Regions from separate parts of the Streptomyces sp. NPDC058701 genome, predicted to be linked through region 2. Evidence: riboswitches for the same ligand, from Rfam matches in the RefSeq annotation. Region 2 holds a riboswitch; the other holds the start of a gene.
What was found. Region 2 has a riboswitch for glycine ahead of gcvP (aminomethyl-transferring glycine dehydrogenase). Riboswitches for the same ligand answer to the same signal wherever they lie in the genome.

Region 1 (7,437 bases), on a different contig from region 2:
TATGTCCCCCTCGCCGGTGGCTCGGGACTCCCCGTCGAGCAGCAGGTCGCGGGCGAACACCCAGCGCGCCAGATGGGCGCCCCCGCCCCGGAGGTCCACGGCCACCTCGTACGGCCGGTCCGAGCGGTAGGTGAAGCTGCCGTGCACCGGGAGGGACACGGGCGAGGCCTCCAGCCGGAGCGGAAGGACACGCTGCTCGGTGGTGGCCATGGGGCGCCCCTCTCTGTCGGCACGGGGAATGTCGCACTCCTTCGCAAACTAGCCCACGGCCCGCCCGCCGCCCCGTGCCGAAGGTCCCGTCCGACCGGGCCGCCGGACCCGACTTCCCGCCGTGCGTCCGTCCTCCCGTACGAAGTCCCGCGCTCGGGCGCGCGCCTGACCTTCTTGCGGGAGGACGGGCCACCGGTCCCGGCGGACGGTGCTCAGCACTCGATGACGTTGACCGCGAGGCCGCCGCGGGCGGTCTCCTTGTACTTGACCTTCATGTCCGCGCCCGTCTCCTTCATGGTCTTGATGACCTTGTCGAGGGAGACCTTGTGGGTGCCGTCGCCGCGCAGCGCCATCCTGGCCGCCGTGACCGCCTTGACCGCCGCCATGCCGTTGCGCTCGATGCACGGGATCTGGACCAGGCCGCCGACCGGGTCGCAGGTCAGGCCCAGGTTGTGCTCCATGCCGATCTCGGCCGCGTTCTCCACCTGCTCCGGGGTGCCGCCCATGACCTCCGCCAGTGCGCCCGCCGCCATCGAGCAGGCCGAGCCGACCTCGCCCTGGCAGCCGACCTCGGCGCCGGAGATCGAGGCGTTCTCCTTGAACAGCATGCCGATCGCGCCCGCCGCGAGGAGGAAGCGGACCACGCCGTCCTCGTCCGCGCCCGGCACGAAGTTCACGTAGTAGTGCAGGACCGCCGGCAGGACGCCGGCCGCGCCGTTGGTCGGGGCCGTCACGACCCGGCCCCCCGCCGCGTTCTCCTCGTTGACCGCCATCGCGTAGATCGTCGCCCACTCGCTGCGGTGCAGCATCGGGTCGCCCTCGGTGCGCAGCTGGCGCGCGGTGGAGGCGGCGCGGCGCTTGACGCGCAGGCCGCCCGGGAGGATGCCCTCGCGGGACATGCCGCGCGCGACGCAGGACTGCATGACGCGCCAGATCTCCAGCAGGCCCTCGCGGATCTCGTCCTCGGTGCGCCAGGCCTTCTCGTTCTCCAGCATCAGGGACGAGATTGACAGGCCGGTCTCCTTCGCCAGGCGCAGCATCTCGTCACCGGAGCGGAAGGGGTACTTCAGCACCGTGTCGTCGAGCTTGATCCGGTCCTCGCCGACCGCGTCCTCGTCCACGACGAAGCCGCCGCCGACCGAGTAGTACGTCTTTTCCAGCAGGGGGGTGCCGGCGGTGTCGTACGCGAAGAGGGTCATGCCGTTCGCGTGGTACGGCAGCGAGCGCCGGCGGTGCAGGATCAGCTGGTTGGGCTCGTCGAAGGCGATCTCGTGGGCGTCGCCTATCTCCGCGCCCAGCAGGCGCAGCCGCCCGGACTGCCGGATCCGCTCGACCTCCGCGTCGGCCGTCTCCACGTTCACCGTGCGGGGGGAGTGCCCCTCCAGGCCCAGGAGCACCGCCTTGGGGGTGCCGTGGCCGTGGCCGGTCGCACCGAGCGAGCCGAACAGTTCGGCGCGCACCGAAGCGGTCTGGGCGAGGACGCCGTCCTTCTTCAGCCGGGTCACGAACATGCGGGCCGCCCGCATGGGGCCGACCGTGTGGGAGGAGGACGGGCCGATGCCGATGGAGAAGAGGTCGAACACGGAGATGGCCACTGGCGGACTCCCTTGTCTGCTCGTGGGGTGGGAGGGGGCAGGAGAAGTGCGATTGGGCGGATTTTGTCCGGCAGACGAGCGTAACGCGTGCACATGAACGATTCGTCTGCCGGACCGGCCGCGGGGGTGGCCGTCAGGCGTGGGCCGGCTCCCGCTCCCGTACGGCGTCCTCCGGGCCCGCGGCCCCGGAGCCGTCCAGGACCGGGTCCGGCCCCGGCAGGCCCGCGCGGCGGGCCGCGACGCCCGCCCGTACGGCCCGGGCGTACGGGCCCGGCGTCAGGCGGCCGACGGGGCCCGCGCCGCGATCGGGACGGCCGGCGGGGGCAGGGCGGCGACGGTGCCGGGGTCCGGCCACCGCGACCCGTACAGGCGCCGGCGCGGAGGACGAAGGGCGGCGGGCAGAGGAAACACGCCGCCCGAAGGCGGAACGGGCGGGGCGGGCCGGGCCGCATCCGCCCGGGGCTGCGCTCATGAGAAGGGCCCGGTCCCGTGCACACGCCAGCACAGCAGGACCGGGCCCTTCCGGATCGCTCCCGGGCGCTCCTAGAGCGACGGGTACAGCGGGAACTTCGCGGCGAGCGCGGAGACGCGCGCCTTGAGGTCCTCGCTGTCGTACGCCGGCTTCAGCGCGGACGCGATGATCTCGGCGACCTCGGTGAAGGCCTCCGCGTCGAAGCCGCGCGTGGCCAGGGCCGGGGTGCCGATCCGCAGGCCCGAGGTGACCATCGGCGGCCGCGGGTCGTTCGGGATGGCGTTCCGGTTGACCGTGATGCCGATCTCGTGGAGCCGGTCCTCGGCCTGCTGGCCGTCCAGCTCGGAATTGCGCAGGTCGACCAGGACCAGGTGGACGTCCGTACCGCCGGAGAGGACGGACACGCCGACCTCGGTGACGTCGGGCTGCACCAGGCGCTCGGCGATGATCTTCGCACCCTCCAGGGTGCGGACCTGGCGCTCCTTGAAGCCCTCCGAGGCCGCGATCTTGAAGGAGACGGCCTTGGCCGCGATCACGTGCTCCAGCGGGCCGCCCTGCTGGCCCGGGAAGACCGCCGAGTTGATCTTCTTGGCCAGCTCCTGCGTCGACAGGATGACGCCACCGCGCGGACCGCCCAGGGTCTTGTGCGTGGTGGTGGTCACGACGTGGGCGTGCGGCACCGGGTTCGGGTGCAGACCCGCGGCGACCAGGCCCGCGAAGTGCGCCATGTCGACCATCAGGTACGCACCGACCTCGTCCGCGATGCGGCGGAAGGCGGCGAAGTCCAGCTGGCGCGGGTAGGCGGACCAGCCCGCGACGATCAGCTGCGGCTTGGACTCCTTGGCGAGGCGCTCGACCTCGGCCATGTCGACCTGGCCGGTCTCGTCGACGTGGTACGGAACCACGTTGTAGAGCTTGCCGGAGAAGTTGATCTTCATGCCGTGGGTCAGGTGACCGCCGTGGGCCAGGTTCAGGCCCATGATCGTGTCGCCCGGCTTGATCAGCGCGAACATCGCGGCGGCGTTCGCCTGCGCACCGGAGTGCGGCTGGACGTTCGCGGCCTCGGCGCCGAACAGCGCCTTGATGCGGTCGATCGCGATCTGCTCGACCACGTCGACGTGCTCACAGCCGCCGTAGTAGCGGCGGCCCGGGTAGCCCTCGGCGTACTTGTTGGTCAGGACCGAGCCCTGGGCCTCCATGACGGCGACCGGAGCGAAGTTCTCCGACGCGATCATTTCCAGGGTCGACTGCTGGCGTACGAGCTCGGCGTCGACGGCGGCGGCGACGTCCGGGTCGAGCTCGTGGAGCGGGGTGTTCAGCACAGACATCAAGATCCCCTGGGGTCAGTTGTCGGAGTGGGTGAGCGCGGCGTACTCCTCGGCGGAGAGCAGGTCGCCCGGCTCCTCCGCGACGCGCACCTTGAACAGCCAGCCGCCCTCGAACGGAGCGGTGTTCACGAGCGCCGGGTCGTCCACGACGTCCTGGTTGAACTCGACGATCTCGCCGGAGACGGGTGAGTACAGGTCGCTGACCGACTTGGTCGACTCCAGCTCGCCACAGGTCTCGCCCGCGGTCACCGTGTCGCCCACCTCGGGGAGCTGGGCGTAGACGACGTCACCGAGCGCGTTGGCCGCGAACTCCGTGATGCCGACCGTCGAGACGCCGTCCTCGGCGACCGACAGCCACTCGTGCTCCTTGCTGTAACGCAGCTGCTGGGGGTTGCTCATGGGCCTGATTCTCCTGGATGCGGGGGAGTGGGAACGAACAGCGGTCTCGGGTACTGGGACAGGACCGTACGGCTGCCCGTACGGCCGAGGTCTGGGAAGGATTACTTCTGCCGCTTGTAGAACGGCAGGGCCACGACCTCGTACGGCTCATGCGTACCGCGAATGTCGACGCCGACGCCGGAGGTGCCGGGCGCGGCGTGCGCCGCGTCCACGTACGCCATCGCGATCGGCTTGCCCAGCGTCGGGGACGGCGCGCCCGAGGTGACCTCGCCGATGACCTCGCCGCCGGCGACGACCGGGAAGCCGGCGCGCGGGACGCGACGGCCCTCGGCGATCAGGCCGACCAGCTTGCGCGGCGGGTTCGAGGCGGCGCGCTCGGCGGCGGCCTCCAGCGCGGCGCGGCCGACGAAGTCCCCCTCCTTCTCGAACTTCACGACCCGGCCCAGACCCGCGTCGAACGGGGTGAGGGAGGTCGTCAGCTCGTGCCCGTACAGCGGCATGCCCGCCTCCAGGCGCAGCGTGTCGCGGCAGGACAGGCCGGCCGGGACCAGGCCGACGCCCTCGCCGGCCTTCGTCAGCGCCTGCCACAGCTCCACGGCGTGCCCGGGGGAGACGAACAGCTCGAAGCCGTCCTCGCCGGTGTAGCCGGTACGGGCGATCAGCGCGGGCACGCCCGCGACGGTGCCCGGCAGGCCGGCGTAGTACTTCAGCCCGTCCAGGTCGGCGTCGGTCAGGGACTTCAGGATGCCGGGGGACTCCGGGCCCTGGACGGCGAGCAGCGCGTACGCGTCGCGGTCGTCGCGGACCTCGGCGTCGAAGCCGTCGGCGCGCTCGGTGATCGCGTCCAGGACGACCTGGGCGTTGGAGGCGTTGGCGACGACCATGAACTCGGTCTCGCCCAGCCGGTAGACGATCAGGTCGTCGAGGATCCCGCCGTCCGCCTGGCAGATGTGCGTGTAGCGGGCGCGGCCGACGCCGACGGTGGAGATGTTGCCGACCAGCGCGTAGTCGAGGACCTTGACGGCCTCCGGGCCGGTCAGGGTGATCTCGCCCATGTGGGACAGGTCGAAGAGACCGGCCTTCGTACGTACGGCGTTGTGCTCGTCGCGCTCGCTCGCGTACCGCAGCGGCATGTCCCAGCCCGCGAAATCGGTCATGGTCGCACCGAGGGAACGGTGCAGCCCATCGAGGGCGGTCAGACGGGGGGCAGAGCTCATGGGTGTGACTCCCGGGTCCCAGGGCATCGACATGACATGACGAGGACGTTCCTCCCCATCTGTCATCGGAACCTGAGAGGTTCGCCGAGAGTTCCCCCGATCTTCCGATCCGGCGGGATTCCCGACTTGCACCTTGGGTGGAGCGCGCGCCCCGGCCTCACGGGCGGCGGCACGGCTCGCTTTTCAGATCTGCCTCATCCACGCGGTACGGGGCCTGAGAGATTCAAGGGAGGTTCTTGCTCCTTCGGCGCCCGTGCACGGCCTTGCGGCGTGCCGGGACTCTCCCGCGCGGATTCAAGCGGCCGGTATGCAGTTGGTCCAGATGGCGCACATCATTGCACGCCGTTCGCGTGATCGGGCGGGCGGGCCCGAAAGACCGCGGCGTTCGCGGAGGTCCGGACCGGAACCGCCGGTCCCGGATTACCGTCTCTTTACACTCAGTGGGCAAGGGTCCTTGCGACCCGATTCGGGGGAGGCGATCACTGTGCGGAGATTCGGAGTAGTGGCGACGACGGGAACCGTGGACGCGGTACCGGAGCAGCGCGGCCCGCGCCTCCGCCGGGCGGCCGACGCGGCCGCCCCCGGCGCGGTCCGGGACCTGCGCGGCCCGGCCGTGCGCGGGCCGCAGCGGCTCGGCTTCGCGGCCGGGGACATCGTCGTCGTGTCCGGGCTGCCCGGCGGCGGCAAGAGCACGCTGATCAAGCGGGCGGCCGCCGAGGGCGGGTCCGTCGACTCCCAGGACACCCGCGAGCGCTGGGAGCGCCGGATGCCGGCGGTCCTCCCGTACGGCGCCTACCGGCCGCTGGTCCGCGCCGCCCACTACTGGGGGCTCTGGCGCGTCCTGCGCTCCGGCGCCTCGGTGGTCGTCCACGACTGCGGCACCCAGAGCTGGGTGCGCGGTCTGCTCGCGGCGGCCGCCCGCCGCCGGGGCCGCGAGCTGCACCTGCTGTTCCTGGACAGCAGCCCCGAGGAGGCCCTCTCCGGGCAGGCGGCGCGCGGGCGGCGCGTGTCGGCGTACGCCTTCTCCCGGCACCGGGGGGCGGTGGCGCGCCTGCTGCGCGACGCGGAGGCCGGCCGCCCGCCGGCGGGCTGCGCCTCGGCGACGCTCCTGGACCGCCGCTCGGCCGCGGCGGTGACGCGGATCGCGTTCCACGGCTGAGTGAGCCGCGACCCGCGACCCGTGCCCCCGCCGTCCGGGGCGGGACGCCGGGACGACGGGACGCCGGTACCCGCCGCGGCCCGGGACCCGGCAGCGGATAGCCTTCGGCACCGGACGCGGTGGCACCACACGGAGGCAGGGGAACATGCAGGGCAGCGGCTGGCCGGAGAACGAACTGGAGCAGGTGCTCGGAGCGGCACTGGGGCAGCCCGACGCGGGGGCGCGGATCCTCGAGGTGCTCGGGCGCAGCCGGGTGTGGGTGCCGCTGCCCGCCGGCGGGGCCCCCGACGCGGCGAGCCTGTCCCTGCCGACCATGGACATCGCCGGGGCGGCCTACGTCCCCGTCTACAGCTCCGAGGCGCAGTTCCGCTACTGCGCCGGCCCCGCCATGGACTTCGCCGTGGCCCCCGCCGTCGAGTTCGCCCGCGGCCTGCCCCCGCAGCTCGGCATCGCCGTGAACCCCGAGGGAGCCGTCGGCGTCCCCCTCCCCCCGCCCGCCGTCGCGGAGCTGTGCCGCATCGGACGCAGCCCCCTCGACGGCCCCGCGGGCGGCGGGCGCGTCCGGCTGTACGAGCCCGACTGGCAGGACGACCCGGTGGACTTCCTGGCCGCCGCCACGGAGGAGTTCCGGGCGACCGGCGCGGTCACCGCCGCGTACCGCTGCCTCGCCAGCGTCGAGGGCGGGGAGCCGCAGCTGTTCGTCGGCGTCCGGCTGGTGGGATGGGACCCCGAGACGCAGAACGCCCCGATGGAGGCCCTCGGCCGGGCCCTGACCCGCGTCCCGCCGCCGTGGCCGGTGCAGTTGATCCTCCTGGACGCCGCCGAGGACCCGGTCACGGACTGGATTCGTGAGCGCGTACGCCCCTTCTACCTCCCGTAGGGCCGCTTAAGGTGGTCACACTTGCGGCCGCACGCGCGGCCCGGGTACGCGTGGACGACGGGCGGACGAAGAGGGGTACCGGGTGAGTGCGTCAGGCACGGCCGCGGCCGGGCAGGTCGAGCACATGCTGCGCCAGGTGACTCCCGGGCGCTATGAGAGCTACGAGTCACTGCTGCA
Region 2 (7,437 bases):
CCCTGCGCAGCGTCCTCGCGGCACTCGGTTCCCCCACCGCCGTCCACGAGGCACACACTCCGGCCCTGCGCGCGGTCCAGGGACCGCTGACCGCCGAACTCCCCCTCCCGGTCCACGTCATGGACCGGCTGCACACGTCCACCCTGGCGGCCGGGGGCAGGCCGCCCCGCACCCGGCTCACCGGCTGGCGGTTCCTGATCCGCAGCGGCGACCGCCACGTCGCGGCGGCCGACACCCGGCTGACCCCGGACGGCTGGGCCTTCTCCCACTTCTTCGAGGGTCCGTACGTCGCCGCCACCGAACGCGCCCTGCGCCAGGCGGAGTCGCTCCCCACGGACTACCAGCCGCGGCTGCTGTCCGTGCCGGAGCTGTACATGCTGACCCTGTGGCTGCACGGCGCGGTGGGCGCCGACGCCTCCGCGGGCCTGCCCGCCGGCGAGGACCTGCTCGTGCCGCTTGCGCCCGCCCCGCCCGGCATCGCAGCGTTCCGTCCGCACCCGGTGTCCGAACTGCTGCCCGCGCTCATCCGCCGGCTGACCCCCGCACCGCTCCCGCCCACCCTGGCCGCGCCGGCCGCCTGACCCGAGTGGCCCATTCGGCCTAGCCCGCACGGGCTACTCCCGAACCATCCGAAATGACAGGGGAGTTGGACTGAACCGCCCGCACGGGTGATGCGTCATCATTCTGTGAGGACAGCTGCCGGGAAATACCTGCGAAGCGGCTGTCGTGGGGGAAGACTGATGACAAGCTCCCCGCGGGTGCGGGGATGACCCAGGGGGACGGCCATGAACCACGCATCGAGCCGTAGCACGCAGACCACACCGCAGCGAAAGAACGCATCCATGTGCCAGCACCAGCCAGCCTGCCCGTCAGCCGACTCCGCCGACCGGGAGGCCGCGCACCCCGTGGCGAACCACCCGGAACAGGGCTGGAGCCTGCTGTGCAACGGAGTCCTGCTCTTCGAGGACACCGGGGAGCTGCTGCCCGACGGCAGGATCATCGCCCCGCACCGCCCGCTGGCGGCCGCCCAGGTGATGAAAGCGGCCTGACCCGCCGCGGCAACGACGAAGGGGCCGGCCCGGGAGGAGATCCCGGGCCGGCCCCTTGTCGGCACCCTGACGTCAGTTGTCGTACTCGTCCAGCGGCGGGCAGGAGCAGACCAGGTTCCGGTCGCCGAACGCACCGTCGATGCGGCGGACCGGCGGCCAGTACTTCTCCGCCGCCGTGACGCCGGCCGGGAAGACCGCCTCGTCACGGGTGTACGGGTGGTTCCACTCGCCGCCCAGCGCCGCCGCCGTGTGCGGGGAGTTGGCCAGCGGGTTGTCCTCCAGCGGCCATTCGCCGCCCGCGACCCGCTCGATCTCGGCGCGGATGGCGATCATCGCGTCGCAGAAGCGGTCGATCTCGGCGAGGTCCTCGGACTCCGTCGGCTCGATCATCAGCGTACCGGCGACCGGGAACGACATGGTCGGCGCGTGGAAGCCGTAGTCGATCAGACGCTTGGCGATGTCGTCCACGCTGACGCCGGTGGCCTTGGTCAGCGGGCGCAGGTCGATGATGCACTCGTGCGCGACCAGGTTGCCGGGGCCGGTGTACAGCACCGGGTAGTGCGGCTCCAGGCGCTTGGCGATGTAGTTGGCACCGAGCACGGCCACCTGGGTGGCGCGCTTGAGGCCCTCGCCGCCCATCAGGCGCACGTACGACCACGAGATCGGCAGGATGCCCGCGGAGCCCCACGGCGCGGCGGAGATCGGGCCGACGCCCGTCTCGGGGCCGGCGGTCGGCTGCAGCGGGTGGTTCGGCAGGTACGGGGCCAGGTGCGCCCGGACACCGACCGGGCCGACGCCCGGACCGCCGCCGCCGTGCGGGATGCAGAAGGTCTTGTGCAGGTTCAGGTGCGAGACGTCGCCACCGAAGTGACCCGGCTTGGCCAGGCCCACCAGGGCGTTGAGGTTCGCACCGTCCACGTAGACCTGGCCGCCGGCGTCGTGCACCTGGGCGCAGATGTCGGCGACGTGCTCCTCGAACACACCGTGCGTGGAGGGGTAGGTGATCATCAGCACGGCGAGCTCGTCGCGGTACTGCTCGATCTTCGCCCGCAGGTCCGCCGCGTCCACCTCACCGTCGTCGGCCGTCTTGACGACGACGACCTTCATGCCGGCCATCACGGCGCTGGCGGCGTTCGTGCCGTGCGCGGAGGACGGGATGAGGCAGATGGTGCGCTGCTCGTCGCCGTTGGCGCGGTGGTAGGCGCGTACGGCCAGCAGACCGGCCAGCTCACCCTGCGAGCCGGCGTTGGGCTGAATGGAGACCTTGTCGTAGCCGGTGACCTCGCAGAGACGTTCCTCCAGCTCGGTGATGAGCGTGAGGTACCCCTCGGCCTGCTCCACCGGGGCGAACGGGTGCACCTGGCCGAACTCGGGCCAGGTGACGGCCTCCATCTCGGTGGTGGCGTTGAGCTTCATCGTGCAGGAGCCCAGCGGGATCATGCCGCGGTCCAGCGCGTAGTCCTTGTCCGAGAGCCTGCGCAGGTAGCGCAGCATCGCGGTCTCGGATCGGTGTTGGTGGAACACCGGGTGCGTGAGGACCTCGTCCGAGCGCAGCAGGGCCTCGGGCAGCGTGTCGGCCGTGGTCGCGTCGAGGGCCTCGATGTCGGCACTGACGCCGAAGGCGGCCCAGACGGCCTCGATGTCGGCGCGCAGGGTGGTCTCGTCGCAGGAGAGCGAGACGAGGTCGGCGTCGACCCGGTACAGGTTGACCCCGCCCTCGCGGGCGGCGGCGACGACCTCGTCGGCCCGGCCGGGAACCCGCGCGGTGAGCGTGTCGAAGTACGAGCCGTGGACGATCTCGACCCCGCCGGCCCGCAGGCCCGCGGCGAGGAGGGCGGCGTAGCGGTGCGTCCTGCGGGCGATCGTCCGCAGGCCGTCCGGGCCGTGGTACACGGCGTACATGGCCGCCATGACGGCGAGCAGCACCTGCGCGGTACAGATGTTGCTGGTGGCCTTCTCGCGGCGGATGTGCTGCTCGCGGGTCTGCAGGGCCAGGCGGTACGCCTTGTTGCCGTCCGCGTCCACGGAGACGCCGACGAGGCGGCCCGGAAGCGAGCGGGCGTGCTTGGCCTGGACGGCCATGTAGCCGGCGTGCGGTCCGCCGAAGCCCATCGGGACGCCGAAGCGCTGGGTGGTGCCGACCGCGATGTCCGCGCCCAGCTCGCCCGGCGAGGTCAGCAGGGTCAGGGCGAGCAGGTCGGCCGACACGGTGACGATGGCACCGAGCCCGTGCGCCTGGTCGATGACCGGCTTGATGTCCCGCACGGCGCCGGAGGCGCCCGGGTACTGGAGCAGCACGCCGAAGACGCCGCGCTCGGCGATCTCCGCGGGAATGCCGTCGGAGAGGTCCGCGACGACGATCTCCACACCCGTGGGCTCGGCACGGGTCTCGATCACGGCGATGGTCTGCGGCAGCGCGTCGGCGTCGATCAGGAAGACACCGCCCTTGACCTTGCCCACGCGGCGGGCCAGGGACATGGCCTCGGCGGCCGCCGTGCCCTCGTCGAGCAGCGAGGCGCCCGAGGTCGGCAGCCCGGTCAGGTCGGCGACGACGGTCTGGAAGTTCAGCAGCGCCTCCAGGCGGCCCTGCGAGATCTCCGGCTGGTAGGGCGTATACGCCGTGTACCAGGCCGGGTTCTCCATGACGTTGCGCAGGATCACCGGCGGCGTGAAGGTCCCGTAGTAGCCGAGACCGATCATGGAGGTGAGGACCTGGTTGCGGTCGGCGAGCGACCGCAGCTCGGCCAGCACCTCGGCCTCGGTCCGCGCCTCGGGCAGGTTCAGCGCTTCGGCGGTCTTGATCACATCCGGTACCGCGGCGGCGGTGAGTTCGTCCAGGGAGCCGTAGCCCACCTGAGCGAGCATCTTCGCCTGTGCCCCGGCGTCCGGGCCGATGTGGCGCTGCTCGAAGGGGATGCCTCGCTCCAGCTGGGAGAGCGGAATGCGGTTGGCGGTCATGTACGGAGGCCTCCTGGTCGTATGACCTGCGAGGGGCACCACGGCGCGGGCACCCGGACGGCCTCCCCCTCTGTCATCTCAACCTGAGAGTTTCACCGGAGTCGCGGGGATCGCCCTCGAGCTCCGGCTTTCACCGTCGGTGAGGAGGGGGACCGGCACTGCGCGCCCGGTTCCCGCTCCTGCTTTCCAGAGTGGCCTCGTCCGTGCGGTACGTATGCCTGAGAGATTCCGGGGAGGATTTGCTCCTTCGGCGCCTCCGGCGAGCTCATTCGGAGGACTCTCCCGCACAGGGTCGACAGCCACCACCCAGCCTACCAGCGCCGTTCCGGGGCCTCCCCGAGTGGCCTCGGCTCCCGATATGCCCTTCTGTAGTCATTACGGAGGAGTTGCGACCCAAGGGAGGGACCGTGCAGACCGACATCGATCCGCGCAGTCTGATCGGCCGCAAGGCGTTCGACCGCAACGGCAGCAAGATCGGCACCATCGACGAGGTCTACCTCGACGACGCCACCGGCGTCCCGGAGTGGGCCGCCGTACGGACGGGCCTGTTCAGCCGGGACGCCTTCGTCCCGCTGGAGCCGAGCGAGCTGGTCGGGGACGCCCTGCGCGTCCCGTTCGACCGCTCCCTGATCAAGGACGCCCCCGACTTCGGCGTCGGCCGCCACCTCTCCCCCGAGCAGGAGCTGCAGCTCTACCACCACTACGGCCTGGACGTGACCCTCCCCTCCGAGTTCCACCCTTCGCCCCCGCCCCCCGAGCAGCCGCGCGACTTCGGCCGGCTGGCGGGCGACGACGGCTGACCGGCCGCCCCTCCGCGGCCGGCCCGGGCGCCCCTTCAGGCCGTACCCGGCTCCTCCTCACCCACCGGCTCCCCCACCAGGGGCAGCGGATCGGCCGCCTCCAGCTCCGGATCGTCCACCCGGAAGGTGCGCACCCGGCCGGGCGCCGACCCGGGCCGCTCGAACCGTACGGTCACCCGCCCGACCCCGCTGCCCTGCACCCAACCCGGCCCGTGCACGGCGTGCCGTACGTCGTTCCCGGGCGCCCAGCGCCGCTCGGCGGCGGCCTCCGGCTCCCCCGGCGTCCCGTGCTCACCGGCCGCCGCCGGACTCCCGGCGGCCGTTGCGTGCCGCGCGGCGGCGCCGGCGTCCGACGGCCCCGCCGCCGTCGTCACCCCATCGGCCCCCTCCGCCCCATCGGCCCCGGCGGGCACGTCCCCGGCCGGGTCCCCCCCGGCGGCGAGCGTCGCGGCGGCCTGGGCGAACAGGTCCTCCTGCGTGTAGTCCGCCAGGCCCGTGACCCCCACCCCGAGCAGCCGCACCCCGCCCGTGGTGTCCACGCCCTCCAGCAGCCGGGCCGCGGCCTCCCGCACCACCCCGGGGTCGTCGGTGGGCCCGCGCAGCGTCTCCGAGCGGGTGAGCGTCGAGAAGTCGAACCGGCGCACCTTCAGCACGATCGTGCGGCCCGAGTGCCCGGACTCGCGGAGCCTGCGCACGCAGCGGTCCGCCAGCCGCTGCACCTCGTTGCGGATCCGGACCCGGTCGTGCAGGTCCACGTCGAAGGTGTCCTCGACCGACACCGACTTCGCGTCCCGCTCGGCGACCACCGGCCGGTCGTCCAGTCCCAGGGCCATCCGGTGCAGCCCCACGCCGTGCGCGCGCCCGACCATCCGGACCAGCTCGTCCTCCCCGGCCTGTGCCAGCTCCCCCACGGTGGTGATCCCGGCCCGGCGCAGGTGTTCCCCGGTGGCCGGCCCCACCCCGGGCAGGGTCCTCACGGACATGGGCGCGAGCAGCTCGCACTCGGTGCCCGGCTCGATCAGCAGCAGCCCGGCCGGCTTGGCCTCCTCGGACGCCACCTTGGCCAGCATCTTCGACCCGGCCAGTCCCACCGACCCGCTCAGACTCGTCGCCGCCCGGATGTCCGCGCGCAGCCGCTCGCCCGTCGCCCGGGCGGTGCGCGAGTCGAAGGCGACGCCGCCCGCCTCCAGGTCCACGAACGCCTCGTCCAGGCTGAGCGGCTCCACCAGCGGCGACAGCTCCCGGAGCAGGCCCATGACCACGTCGCTGACCTCGCGGTAGAGGCTGAAGCGCGGCACCAGGCAGGCGCCGTTGGGGCACAGCCGCCGGGCCTGGGCCATCGGCATGGCCGAGTGCACCCCGAAGCGCCGTGCCTCGTACGAGGCGGTGGCGACGACCCCGCGCGGACCGAGCCCCCCGACGATCACGGCCTTCCCCCGCAGGCTCGGCTTCGACGCCTGCTCCACGGAGGCGTAGAAGGCGTCCATGTCGAGGTGCAGGATGGTCGGCGCGGCTCTCACGCCCCCGATGCTGCCCTATGCCTCTGACAATCCCGGGGACCGCTCCCGGGGCGCCTGCGGCCCGGGAGGAACGACGGCGGGCGCGGAGCCCCCCTCAGGGGCCCCGCGCCCGCCGACACGGCCGTCCGTGCTCAGGCCGGGTTCAGACGGCCCGGTTGCGACGGGCCGCCAGCTCGTCCGCCGGGTGGTGGCGGACGACGGTCTCGCCCGTGTCCACCCGCTCCCCGTGCAGCTGCGCCAGCGCGTTCTCCACGTCCCGCCACACGACGCCCACGGCGATGCCGAAGACGCCCTGACCACCCTGGAGCAGGCTCACGACCTGGTCCGGCGAAGTGCACTCGTACACGGAGGCGCCGTCGCTCATGAGCGTCATCCGCTCCAGGTCCGCGAATGCGGGGTCCCGCAGGTGCTGTACGGCCGTGCGGATGTTCTGGAGCGCCACACCGGTGTCCAGGAAACGCTTCACGATCTTGAGGACCACCACGTCCCGGAAGCTGTACAGCCGCTGTGTGCCCGACCCGTACGCGGCGCGCACGCTGGGCTCCACCAGCCCGGTGCGTGCCCAGTAGTCGAGCTGCCGGTAGGTGATCCCGGCCGCGGCGCACGCCGTGGGCCCGCGGTAGCCGACCTCCGCGGGCGCCGGGTCGTCGCTCACCGGACCGACCGGCGTCGACTCCGGCTGACGGCGCGCGGACCCCACCGTGCTGCCGTAAAGCGGGTACGGTCCCCCGTCACTCCGTACGGGGATGCCCCCGGTCGTACCGTCGCCCGTGATCCTCACGCCGACCCTCCGTCCTTGACCTGCCCACCTTGAAGGTAGGCAGTCACCAGGGGTGCGTCAACGATCGCCACACTCGGCACGCCGAGTGATAATCACCCTGAGAGTGGTTTCCCGTATCCGATTGCCGGGAAGGGCTACTCGAATGGGCCGACGCTTTCCCGTGGACAGCCCCCTGGACGGCGCGGCCGGCGCCTACTGCGGGCCGGTGCCGAAGTCCTCGGGCGAGATCTGGTCGAGGAACTCGCGGAACTTCTCCACTTCGTCCTCCTGCTCGTCGGGAATGGCGATTCCGGCGTCGTCGAGCACGCCGTCACTGCCGTAGATCGGCG

Region 1: it holds a riboswitch for glycine, as region 2 does, so the genes downstream of both, gcvT (glycine cleavage system aminomethyltransferase GcvT) here and gcvP (aminomethyl-transferring glycine dehydrogenase) in region 2, are expected to answer to the same signal.

The regions. Positions count from the first base shown of each region.
Region 1 covers NZ_JBHXSY010000009.1:221,414-228,850, reverse strand. Annotated here, with positions in the region: gene ACFWW8_RS13095 (SsgA family sporulation/cell division regulator) at 1-210, opposite strand, end outside; gene ACFWW8_RS13090 (L-serine ammonia-lyase) at 423-1,805, opposite strand; gene ACFWW8_RS13085 (hypothetical protein) at 1,939-2,160, opposite strand; gene glyA (serine hydroxymethyltransferase) at 2,349-3,605, opposite strand; gene gcvH (glycine cleavage system protein GcvH) at 3,621-4,004, opposite strand; gene gcvT (glycine cleavage system aminomethyltransferase GcvT) at 4,106-5,221, opposite strand; glycine riboswitch at 5,415-5,518, opposite strand; gene ACFWW8_RS13065 (AAA family ATPase) at 5,700-6,380, shown strand; gene ACFWW8_RS13060 (enhanced serine sensitivity protein SseB) at 6,526-7,260, shown strand; gene ACFWW8_RS13055 (enhanced serine sensitivity protein SseB C-terminal domain-containing protein) at 7,343-7,437, shown strand, end outside.
Region 2 covers NZ_JBHXSY010000044.1:41,152-48,588, forward strand. Annotated here, with positions in the region: gene ACFWW8_RS31600 (hypothetical protein) at 1-581, shown strand, start outside; gene ACFWW8_RS31605 (DUF5999 family protein) at 843-1,049, shown strand; gene gcvP (aminomethyl-transferring glycine dehydrogenase) at 1,122-4,007, opposite strand; glycine riboswitch at 4,204-4,302, opposite strand; gene ACFWW8_RS31615 (PRC-barrel domain-containing protein) at 4,415-4,807, shown strand; gene ACFWW8_RS31620 (DNA polymerase IV) at 4,843-6,327, opposite strand; gene ACFWW8_RS31625 (MerR family transcriptional regulator) at 6,470-7,108, opposite strand; gene ACFWW8_RS31630 (bifunctional nuclease family protein) at 7,301-7,437, opposite strand, start outside.